3 regions of the Streptomyces sp. NPDC004327 genome follow, and region 3 is predicted to be linked to each of the others. Evidence: riboswitches for the same ligand, from Rfam matches in the RefSeq annotation. Region 3 holds a riboswitch; each other region holds the start of a gene.
The links. A riboswitch is a leader RNA that binds a small molecule or an ion and turns the genes downstream of it on or off. The one in region 3 is predicted to bind cyclic di-AMP.

Region 1: it holds a riboswitch for cyclic di-AMP, as region 3 does, so the genes downstream of both, ACFYU9_RS29580 (M23 family metallopeptidase) here and ACFYU9_RS00370 (transglycosylase SLT domain-containing protein) in region 3, are expected to answer to the same signal.
Region 2: it holds a riboswitch for cyclic di-AMP, as region 3 does, so the genes downstream of both, ACFYU9_RS33750 (transglycosylase family protein) here and ACFYU9_RS00370 (transglycosylase SLT domain-containing protein) in region 3, are expected to answer to the same signal.

What each region holds. Positions count from the first base shown of each region.
Region 1 is NZ_JBIAME010000009.1:320,298-323,741, reverse strand. It holds gene ACFYU9_RS29590 (M16 family metallopeptidase) at 1-204, shown strand, start outside; gene ACFYU9_RS29585 (M16 family metallopeptidase) at 231-1,598, shown strand; cyclic di-AMP (ydaO/yuaA leader) riboswitch at 1,794-1,958, shown strand; gene ACFYU9_RS29580 (M23 family metallopeptidase) at 1,971-2,741, shown strand; gene ACFYU9_RS29575 (GntR family transcriptional regulator) at 2,903-3,444, shown strand, end outside.
Region 2 is NZ_JBIAME010000012.1:84,511-87,954, forward strand. It holds gene eno (phosphopyruvate hydratase) at 1-1,003, opposite strand, end outside; gene ACFYU9_RS33750 (transglycosylase family protein) at 1,254-1,958, opposite strand; cyclic di-AMP (ydaO/yuaA leader) riboswitch at 1,962-2,135, opposite strand; gene ACFYU9_RS33755 (transglycosylase family protein) at 2,394-3,404, opposite strand.
Region 3 is NZ_JBIAME010000001.1:85,605-89,048, forward strand. It holds gene ACFYU9_RS00365 (aminotransferase class I/II-fold pyridoxal phosphate-dependent enzyme) at 1-1,304, opposite strand, end outside; cyclic di-AMP (ydaO/yuaA leader) riboswitch at 1,630-1,820, shown strand; gene ACFYU9_RS00370 (transglycosylase SLT domain-containing protein) at 1,825-2,637, shown strand; gene thpR (RNA 2',3'-cyclic phosphodiesterase) at 2,718-3,317, shown strand.

The sequences.
Region 1 (3,444 bases), on a different contig from region 3:
TACGCGGTGCTGTTCGGCGACCCGCAGCTGGCGCTGACCGCCGTCGACCGGGTCCTCGACATCACCGCCGAGGAGGTGCAGGAGGTCGCCAAGACCCGCCTGCGCCCGGACAACCGCGCCGTCCTGGTCTACGAGCCCGTGAGCCAGGCCGACGACGCCGACGACGCCGACGACAGCGACGAGGAAGAGGGAGCGGAGCAGTGACCGACGCTGCCGCGTCTTTGACGAGCATGGACTTCCACCCGCAGCCCCAGCCGGGCATCGCCAAGCCCTGGGCCTTCCCGGCCCCGGAGCGCGGCGCGCTCGACAACGGCCTGACCGTGCTGCGCTGCCACCGTCCCGGCCAGCAGGTGGTGGCCGTCGAGATCTTCCTCGACGCCCCGCTGGACGCCGAGCCCGAGGGCCTCGACGGCGTCGCCACGATCATGGCCCGGGCGCTGTCCGAGGGCACCGACCGGCACTCCGCCGAGGAGTACGCCGCCGAGCTGGAGCGCTGCGGCGCCACGCTCGACGCGCACGCCGACCACCCCGGCGTCCGGGTCTCCCTGGAGGTCCCGGTCTCCCGGCTGCCCAAGGGCCTCGGCCTGCTCGCCGAGGCGCTGATCGCCCCGGCGTTCGCCGAGTCCGAGGTCGAGCGCCTGGTCAACAACCGGCTCGACGAGATCCCGCACGAGACGGCCAACCCGGGCCGCCGCGCCGCCAAGCAGCTCTCCAAGGAGCTCTTCCCGGCCTCCGCGCGGATGTCCCGGCCGCGCCAGGGCACCGAGGAGACCGTCCGGGCGATCGACGCCGCCGCCGTCCGCGCCTTCTACGACGCGCACGTGCGGCCGGCCGCGGCCACCGTCGTGGTCGTCGGCGACCTCACCGACGTCGACCTGGACAAGGTGCTCGCCGAGACCCTCGGCGCCTGGAGCGGCGCGCCCGCCGCGCCCCGCCCCATGCCGCCCATCACGGCCGACGACACCGGCCGGGTCGTCATCGTGGACCGCCCGGGGGCGGTCCAGACGCAGCTGCTCATCGGCCGCGTCGGCGCCGACCGCCACGACCGCGTCTGGCCGGCCCAGGTGCTCGGCACGTACTGCCTCGGCGGCACCCTCACCTCCCGCCTGGACCGCGTCCTGCGCGAGGAGAAGGGCTACACGTACGGCGTGCGCGCGTTCAGCCAGGTGCTGCGCTCGGACGGCGCGGGCCACGGTGCCTCGATGCTCGCCATCAGCGGCTCGGTGGACACGCCCAACACCGGCCCGGCGCTCGACGACCTGTGGAAGGTGCTGCGCACCCTCGCCGCCGACGGCCTGGACGACGCCGAGCGCGACGTGGCCGTGCAGAACCTGGTGGGCGTCGCCCCGCTGAAGTACGAGACCGCGGCCTCCGTCGCGGCCACGCTGGCGGACCAGGTCGAGCAGCACCTCCCGGACGACTTCCAGGGGCACTTGTACGCGCGCCTGGCCGAGACCGGCACGGTGGAGGCGACCGCGGCCGTGGTCAACGCCTTCCCGGTGGACCGGCTGGTCACCGTCCTGGTCGGCGACGCGTCGCAGATCGAGGAGCCGGTGCGGGCGCTCGGCATCGGTGAAGTGACCGTGGTCACCGGCTGATTGAGCCGCTGTCACGAGGACCCTGGCGACCTGGTTCGTCAGGGTCCTTGCCATTTGTCCGTATTACGGCTAATGATCTTGAATGCCCTGTGGCATGTCTTACAAACTCACGAGTCTGTTTGGTGATTGACGGAAGATCCGCCTAGCGTCGACGCGACTGTTCGCCCGTTGCACGACGCCGCGCCCGCGGCAAACGGACAGTCATCGCCGAGTCCCCGCAAGGCGCGAGCCTGGGGAGCCGGGGACCCATACGCAGTCCCTGGGGTGAATCGGACGCCTTCGCGCACGCGGAGGGGCCCGTAGGAGACCTTCCTGCTCCGAACCCGTCAGCTAACCCGGTAGGCGAGAGGGAAGGAAAGGATCAGCCACTACATGGCGTTCACCCGTGCCACCGGGAAGCATCGTGCTCCGAGTCGTCTGACGCGCCGTGGCGCGGGCATCGCCGGCGTGGCGACCCTCGCGACCACCGGCGTCATCGGCACCCTCGCCTCCCCGGCGCTCGCCGCCGACACGGAGAGCACTTCCCTGGAGGACACCGGTCTCACCCAGGTGATCACCGAGGAGTCCCTCGCCGAGCACGTCGACGCCCAGGCGGCCGCGCAGGAGAAGGAGGCCTACGAGGCCGCCGCCCGCGTGAAGGCCGCCGCCGAGGCGAAGCGCAAGGCCGAGGCCCGCGCCAAGGAGATCCGCGAGGCCAAGGAGCGTGCCGCCCGTGAGGCCGAGCGCAAGCGCCTGAACTCCTTCCAGGCCCCCGTCGCCCACTCGTACGTGTCCACCGGCTACAACACCGGCGGCTCGCTCTGGTCCTCCGGCCACCACTCCGGCATCGACTTCCACGCCGCCTACGGCACCACGGTCGTCTCCGTCGGCTCCGGCACCGTCGTCGAGGCCGGCTGGGGCGGGGCGTACGGCAACAACATCGTCATCCGGATGAACGACGGCACGTACACCCAGTACGGCCACCTCTCCGCCATCCGCGTGTACGTCGGCCAGAAGGTCACCCCGGGCGAGCAGATCGGCGTCTCCGGCTCCTCCGGCAACTCCACGGGCCCGCACCTCCACTTCGAGGCCCGCACCAGCCCCGAGTACGGCTCGGACATCAACCCGATCACGTACCTGCGCGCCCGCGGCGTCGACGTCTGACGTCCCCCGGCCCAGCGTGAGGAAGCCCCGGCTCGAACGAGCCGGGGCTTTTTTCGTCCCCGAATTACCGGCCGGCATCGGAAATTCCCGCGTCCTGCAATAGAGTCGCCGGACAGGCGCCACCCGACGGGGTTTCGCGCGGAGAAAAGCGGAGGTCGGACATGCGCATTCCCGCGCACTCGGTATGCACGGCGATCCGGGACGACATCGTGTCCGGGGTGTACGCGCGGGGAGCCAGACTGACGGAGGAACAACTCGCCCGCCGCTACGGCGTCTCCCGCGTCCCGGTCCGCGAGGCGCTGCGCACCCTGGAGTCCGAGGGCTTCGTCGTCACCCGCAGGCACGCCGGTGCCCAGGTCGCCGAACCCGGCGAGCAGGAGGCCGCCGACCTCCTCGACATGCGCTCCCTACTCGAACCCCTGGGCGCCGCCCGGGCCGCCCAGCGCCGCACCGACGCCCACCTCAAGGTGCTGCGCGGCCTGGTCAGGCTGGGGCAGGAGCGGGCCCGGCACGGCCGGAGCGAGGACCTGCGTGCGCTCGACGGCTGGTTCCACGAGACCCTGGCGCAGGCGTCCGGCAGCCCGCCGCTCACCGCGCTGCTCACCCAGCTGCGGCACAAGATCGCCTGGATGTACGCGGCCGAGCCGGCCGACCGGCCCGCGGACTCCTGGGCCGAGCACGGCGCCATCGTGGACGCCGTCGC
Region 2 (3,444 bases), on a different contig from region 3:
GGAGGGCGTTGGCGCTGCCCTCCTCGATGCCGCGGGCGAGGCGCTCCGGGTTGGTGACGAAGAGGTCGTCGCCGACGATCTGGACCTTGGCGCCGAGGCGGTCGGTGACGACCTTCCAGCCGGCCCAGTCGTCCTCGAACAGCGGGTCCTCGATGGAGACGAGCGGGTACGAGGCGACGAGCTCCTCGTAGTACTCGGTCATCTCGGCGGCCGAGCGGGACTGGCCCTCGAACTGGTACTTGCCGTCCTTGTAGAACTCGGACGCGGCGACGTCGAGCGCGAGCGCGATGTCCTTGCCCGGGGTGTAGCCGGCCTGCTTGATGGCCTCGACGATGAGGTCGAGCGCGGCGCGGTTGGACTCCAGGTTCGGGGCGAAGCCGCCCTCGTCGCCCAGGCCGGTGGACAGGCCCTTGGCGTGCAGGACCTTCTTGAGGGTGTGGTAGACCTCGGCGCCCCAGCGCAGGGCCTCGGAGAAGGACTCCGCGCCGATCGGGGCGATCATGAACTCCTGGATGTCCACGTTGGAGTCGGCGTGCGAGCCGCCGTTCAGGATGTTCATCATCGGAACGGGCAGCAGGTGCGCGTTCGGGCCGCCCAGGTAGCGGAAGAGCGGGAGGTCGGAGGCCTCGGAGGCGGCGTGCGCGACGGCGAGCGAGACGCCGAGGATGGCGTTGGCGCCGAGCGAGCCCTTGTTCTCGGTGGCGTCCAGGTCGAACATCGCCTGGTCGATCAGGCGCTGCTCGGTGGCGTCGTAGCCGACGAGCTCCGGGCCGATCTGCTCGATGACGGCGAGGACGGCCTTCTCGACGCCCTTGCCGAGGTAACGGTTGGGGTCCCCGTCGCGGAGCTCAATGGCCTCGAACGCACCAGTGGAGGCACCGGAGGGAACGGCAGCACGGCCGGTGCTGCCGTCGTCGAGGCCGACCTCGACCTCGACGGTGGGGTTGCCTCGGGAGTCCAGGATTTCCCGGGCTACGACGACGTCGATGGACGGCACGAGCATCTCCTTCTGGGATGTGACGCTGGTTGTGACGCATGCGGCAAGGTCTCGTTCGCCTTGCGACAAGAGCCTAACCGGCTCGGGGGCTCCGGCCAGCCGGGCGCCCGCCCCCTGGGACGAAAAAGGACCCAAGGGCATGCACAAGAGGACGAAAGACCTGGTTACCGATTAGTACGAAACGGCGACGAGACCGGCCCGGGGCGTAGTGCTCCGGGCCGGTCTCTCGTTCACCGCGGGGGGACAGCCGTCATGCTCACTTGAGGTGGAGCTGCTGGCCCGGGTAGATCAGGTCGGCGTCCTGGACGATGTCCTTGTTCAGCTGGAACAGCTTCTGCCAGCCGCCCTTGACGTGGTGCGCCTGGGCGATCTTGCTCAGCGTGTCGCCGGCCACGACCTTGTACTCGCCGTCGCCCTTCTTGACCTTCTTGCCGGTCGGGGTGGTGACGGTCTTGGCCGCGGGCTTCGGCGCGGTGCGCTTCTCGCTGCGGGTGGTCGGCTGCTCGGCGACGCGCTTGGGGGCCGGGGCGGCGGTCTTCGGCGCGGCCGGCTTCGGGGTGGAGACCTCGGCGGAGCCGCCGTCGTAGGAGGCGCCGGACAGGCCCACGCCACAGCTCGGCCAGGCGCCCTTGCCCTGACCCGCGAGGACCTTCTCGGCGACGGAGATCTGCTGCGACTTGGAGGCCAGGTCGGCGCGGGAGGCGTAGGCGGTGCCGCCGTACGCGGCCCAGGTGGAGTTGGTGAACTGCAGGCCGCCGTAGAAGCCGTTGCCCGTGTTGATGGACCAGTTGCCGCCGGACTCGCACTGGGCGACGGCGTCCCACTCGGAGGCGGTGGCGGCCGAGGCGGTGCCCGCGGTCATCAGCGGGGCGGCGACGGCGACGCCGGCGACACCGGCGAGCGTGACGACGCGGGTGGCCTTGGAGGGGCGGCGGTGTTTGCCCTTGCCGGAAAGCAGCATGGAAGTTCTCCTCACCGACGCCTGCGAGGTGAGCTGTCGGGTTCGGGCGAGTGAGTTGCCCGGCCGCGTGTCCTTGCACGCGGCTTCACCCCAAGCCGGTCGTCGGCCGTCTGTCTCAACGGCCGGGGCCGGCACTTACCTTGGGTCCCCCGCTCCTGCCTTCGGCGCTTGCGCGACGACTGTTCCCGGCGTCCGGCGGCAGGATTCGGCGTACCGGTCGGCGGGGCCCGCGGTGGCGAGCGGTCACGACCGTAGACACACGTCCGGGGGAAGTTCAAAGCCCATCAACCCGGAAAAATCGCCCCTACTTGCACTCCGTCAGGTGACGTTTGCGCAGGTGAGGGGCGACTTCAGCAAAGTGTGCGGACGCAATACCGCCGTTCGGCAAGAGAGACTCATGTCTCACTTGCGCATAAACGGACATTCAGGAGCTAATTACCCCTCAGGCGGAGCCTGGGCCGCCGGCGTCCCGAGGTCCAACTCAAGGCTCTGACCAGGCAGGATGAGGTTCGGGTCGGTGCCGACCGTCTTCTTGTTGGCGTCGTAGAGCGCGGTCCAGCCGCCGGGCAGGGCGTTCTGCTGTGCAATGTCCGACAGGCTGTCACCCGGCTTGACGGTGTATTCGTCCCCGTTGCCCGCCTTGTCCGACTCGTCCACCTTGCCGGTGGCGGCGTCACCGGTCGCCCCGTCGGCCGGAGCGGCGTGGCGCCCGGATTCGCGCGCGGTGTCCGTGTTGCCCGCTTCGTCTGTCGCGGCGTCACCGCGGTGCTTGCCCTTGCCCGAAGCGGGCGAGGTGGACGTATCGGGTGTTTCCGGCGTTACGGAGGTGTCGGGCGTGGCGGGAGTGGTGGGCGCGCCGGGAGTCGCCGGGGTCGTCGCCGGGGTCGTCGGCGTGGCCGAGTTCGAGGGGGACGAGGTCGACGGGGAGGCCGGGGCCGACGGGGAGGCCGGCGGCTCGGTGGCCTTCGTGCCCGACTCGGTGGGCAGCCCCTCCGTGCGGTTCGACTCGTGGACGGGGGTCGTGGACTGCTTGGGCGCTCCACCCGGTCCCGGGTCGACGGCGGGCTTCCTGCCGTCGTTCGTCAGGCCGGCGATGGGCGCGCAGGTGGCCCACTGGGTGTCGCCGGCGGCGAGGGCCTTGTCGGCGATCGCGATCTGCTGGGCGCGGCTGGCGAGGTCGGCGCTGGGCGCGTAGGCGAGGCCGCCGTGCCGCTCCCAGCTGTCCTGGGTGAACTGGAGGCCCCCGTAGAGCCCGTTGCCGAAGTTGGCGCTCCAGGCGCCGCCCGACTCGCACTCGGCGACCCGGTCCCAGGTGGGCGCGTCGGCGGCGGAGGCGGAGCCGGTGGCGAGCAGCGGCAGCGCCATGGCCGAGCCGGTGACTCCCGCGGCGACGACGATCGCGGGGGCCTGGCGGGGTCTGCGGTGACGTCCGTTCCCGGAGCGCATGCGGAGTGCCTTTCGCGTGACTGCTGAGACTGCGGGTGAA
Region 3 (3,444 bases):
AGCGGGATCGCGCCGTACATGGCGTACGCGTCGAGCGAGTAGCTGTCGAGGTAGGCGACGTGGGATCCGGCCATCACCTGCGCGTAGTGGTGCGATTTGTGGCAGTTGCGGTCGACCAGGACCACGTCGCCCGGCGCCACCAGCGACTGCGTGACGATCTTGTTGGCGGTGGAGGTGCCGTTGGTGACGAAGTACGTCCGCCGCGAGCCGAAGGCGCGCGCGGCCAGGTCCTGCGCCTCCTTGATCGGGCCGTGCGGCTCCAGGAGCGAGTCGAGGCCGCCGGAGGTCGCCGAGGTCTCGGCGAGGAAGAGGTTCAGCCCGTAGAAGTTGGCCATGTCGTGGATCCACGGCGAGTGGACCACCGAGTTGCCGCGGGAGACCGGCAGCGCGTGGAAGACGCCGGCCGGCTTGCGCGCGTACTGCAGCAGGGCCGAGTAGAACGGCGTCCGGTAGCGCTTGCCGATCCCGCGCAGGATCGTCAGGTGCAGGTCGAGGACGTCCTCCTGCTGGAGGAAGACCGAGTCGAAGTCGCGCCCGATCTCGGTGGCCAGCTGCTCGACCGAGGCCTGCTCGACCAGATAGAGGTCGAGTTCGGGCCGCTCGTGCCGCACCGCCGTCGCCAGCGTCCTCGCCCGCTCCGCCGCCGTGAAGAAGTCGATGTCCGGGACGTCGAGCGCGGGCACCAGGTCGTCGAGCAGCGACAGGTCGAGCGCGGACCGGCCGCGGAGGTCGGGCCGGACGACGACCGCCTGGATCCACGGGTTGACCAGGACCGCGACCATGGCGTCGACGAAGCTCGGCACCGCGACGATGTCGTAGACGAAGGGGTCCTCCCGGCGGCGCAGCGCGCGCAGGTCCCGGGCGATCCGGGCCTGCTCGGCCTCGGAGAGGTCGGCCACCACCAGCACGTCGAACCGGGGCCGGGTGTCGACGGCGGCCTCCGCCTCCACCGCGTCGGCGGCCGGCGCCTCGGTCCCCGAGACCGCCGTCACCGACAGCGGCACGTCGCCGATCAGGCTGCGTCCGATCCGCTCCGCCTCCCGGCTGAGCTCCAGGTACGAGTCGGGCACCGCGAGCGCGCGCAGCTTCGCCGCCGCCTGCCGGCCGGGACGGCTCAGGTAATACGTGAGCACGTCGGCGTCCGCGAGGCCGCGCTCCAGGGCCGCCTGCCCCTCGCTCTGCTCGACGGGGTCGAGGTTCGGCATCGCCAGATGGCGCGCGCTGTCCGCGATCGACCACCAGAGGTCGGTGAGCAGCTGCGAAACGCTGTTGTAGGCGGAGACGGCGGGCTTCGAGGGGTCCATGAGGGCGATGCTAGGTGGGGGTGCATTATCCCGCAAACCGGACGATATTCCCGCATTCTCTTCAAATGACGAAATGCGGATGAGGTGCCCTATGAGGGCATTTGGCGGATAAGGCGGACCAGGGGTGGGGAGGGTGATTCGGGTCACGGCCCGCCCGGCCCGCCCGATGCTGGTGCGGCGTCAAGTCCGTACTCCCGGAAAAGGATTGGCGAATCGGCCCCGGTCAAGCGGAATGATCCTTTTGTGTTTCCGTGAAAGGTCATTTTCGGTTCGCCAATTCCGTCTTGTATTCGCCGTTTGTTTTCGCATACGGTCACGCCGCAACCGGACGGAAACGCCGAATCCTGCCACCGCCCGGAAACCGCACTCACCACACTCGTCCGGCAGGAGCGGGGGACCCAGGTTTGCCGCCGGTCCCGGGATTCCGGGGCGGCTAGGGGTGAAGCCGTGCTGCGCACGGCCGGGCATCTCCTGCCCGAACCCGACAGCTCACCTCGCAGGCGGAGGAGAGGAATTCGCCATGCGTGGACACGGTAAGCACCGACGTACCCAGCGCACCCCGCTCGCCCGCGGTCTCGCCCTCGCCGGGATCACCGGCAGCGCCGCTCTCGCCCTGCCGCTGGCCGGGGCCACCGGCGCCGTGGCGGCCGTGCCGCAGGCGGCACACACCGTCGCAGTCGAAAAGGCCGTGACCCAGCCGGCCGTAATCAAGGCCGTTCAGGCGGGCCCGGTCCGCTATTCCGTGATCGCCGGGGACTCGCTTTCCGCTATCGCCCGGAAGTACTCCGTCAAGGGCGGCTGGCAGAAGATCTACCAGGACAACCGCCGGGCCATCGGCCAGGACCCCCGGCTCATCCGGCCCGGTCTGACGATCACCGTCGACCCCACGTCCGCGAAGGCCCCGACGGCTCCGCGCTTCACCGGCACCGGCGCGAGCGCCACGGGCACCGTGGTCCAGGCCGCCGCCCCGGCCGCCGCCAAGGCCGCGACGACCGCCTCGACGGGCACGTACGCGAACAACCTCGACGGATGGATCCGCCAGGCCCTCGACGTCATGTCCCGCAACGGCATCCCCGGCAGCTACGACGGCATCTACCGCAACGTCATGCGCGAGTCCTCGGGCAACCCGCAGGCCATCAACAACTGGGACTCCAACGCCGTCGCCGGCACCCCGTCCAAGGGCCTGCTCCAGGTGATCGACCCCACCTTCCAGGCCTACCACGTGGCCGGCACCGCCAACGACCCCTACGACCCGGTCGCCAACATCGCCGCGGCCTGCAACTACGCCGCCGCCAAGTACGGCTCCATCGACAACGTCTTCGGCGCGTACTGAGCCTGCGTCCGAGGACGCCACCGCGTACCGCCCGGCCCCCGAATGGACCGGGCGGTACGAAAAGAGGTACGAAGGCCTGCGTGAAGGATCAACCTCAGGAGCACGCGAACCCCCGGGAGGCGACCGTCCGGGTGTTCATCGCCCTGGCACCGCCCGACGAGGCCAAGGACGAGCTGGCGCGCGAGCTGCGGCCCGCGTACGAGGCGTACCCGGCCCTGAGGCAGAACCGCATCGAGGACTGGCACATCACGCTGGCCTTCCTCGGCGAGCTCCCCGTCGCCGCCGTCCCGCCGCTGCGGCCGCCGCTCGCGGAGCTCGCCGCCGCCCGCCGGCCGCTGGACCTCGCCCTGCGCGGCGGCGGGCACTTCGACGGGCGCGTGCTGTGGAGCGGCATCGCCGGCGACCTCGACGGGCTGCACCGCCTCGCCGCGGACGTCCGCGCCGTCGTGAAGGCGCGCGGCATCCCCTTCGAGGACCGGCCGCTGCGCCCGCACCTCACCCTCGCCCGGGCCCGCCGCGGTGACACGGCCTCGGTGGCCGAGGTCGCCGCCGCTCTCGCCGGCTTCGCCGGCCGGCCCTGGCGGACCGAGCGCCTGCACCTGGTCGGCAGCAACTTCGGACGCGGCCCCGGGCCGATCCGCTACCGCGACATCGAGTCCTGGCCCCTCGGCGGTCCCTAGGGCCTGTCCGGCGGCCGGGCGACCGGGTCGCGCCGGGGCCGAAAACGACGGGTGTCGCCCCGCGCGGCCGCTCTCCTACAGTGCGTGATGCACCGGTCCCGCCGAACGGCCCGCCGAATCAGGAGCA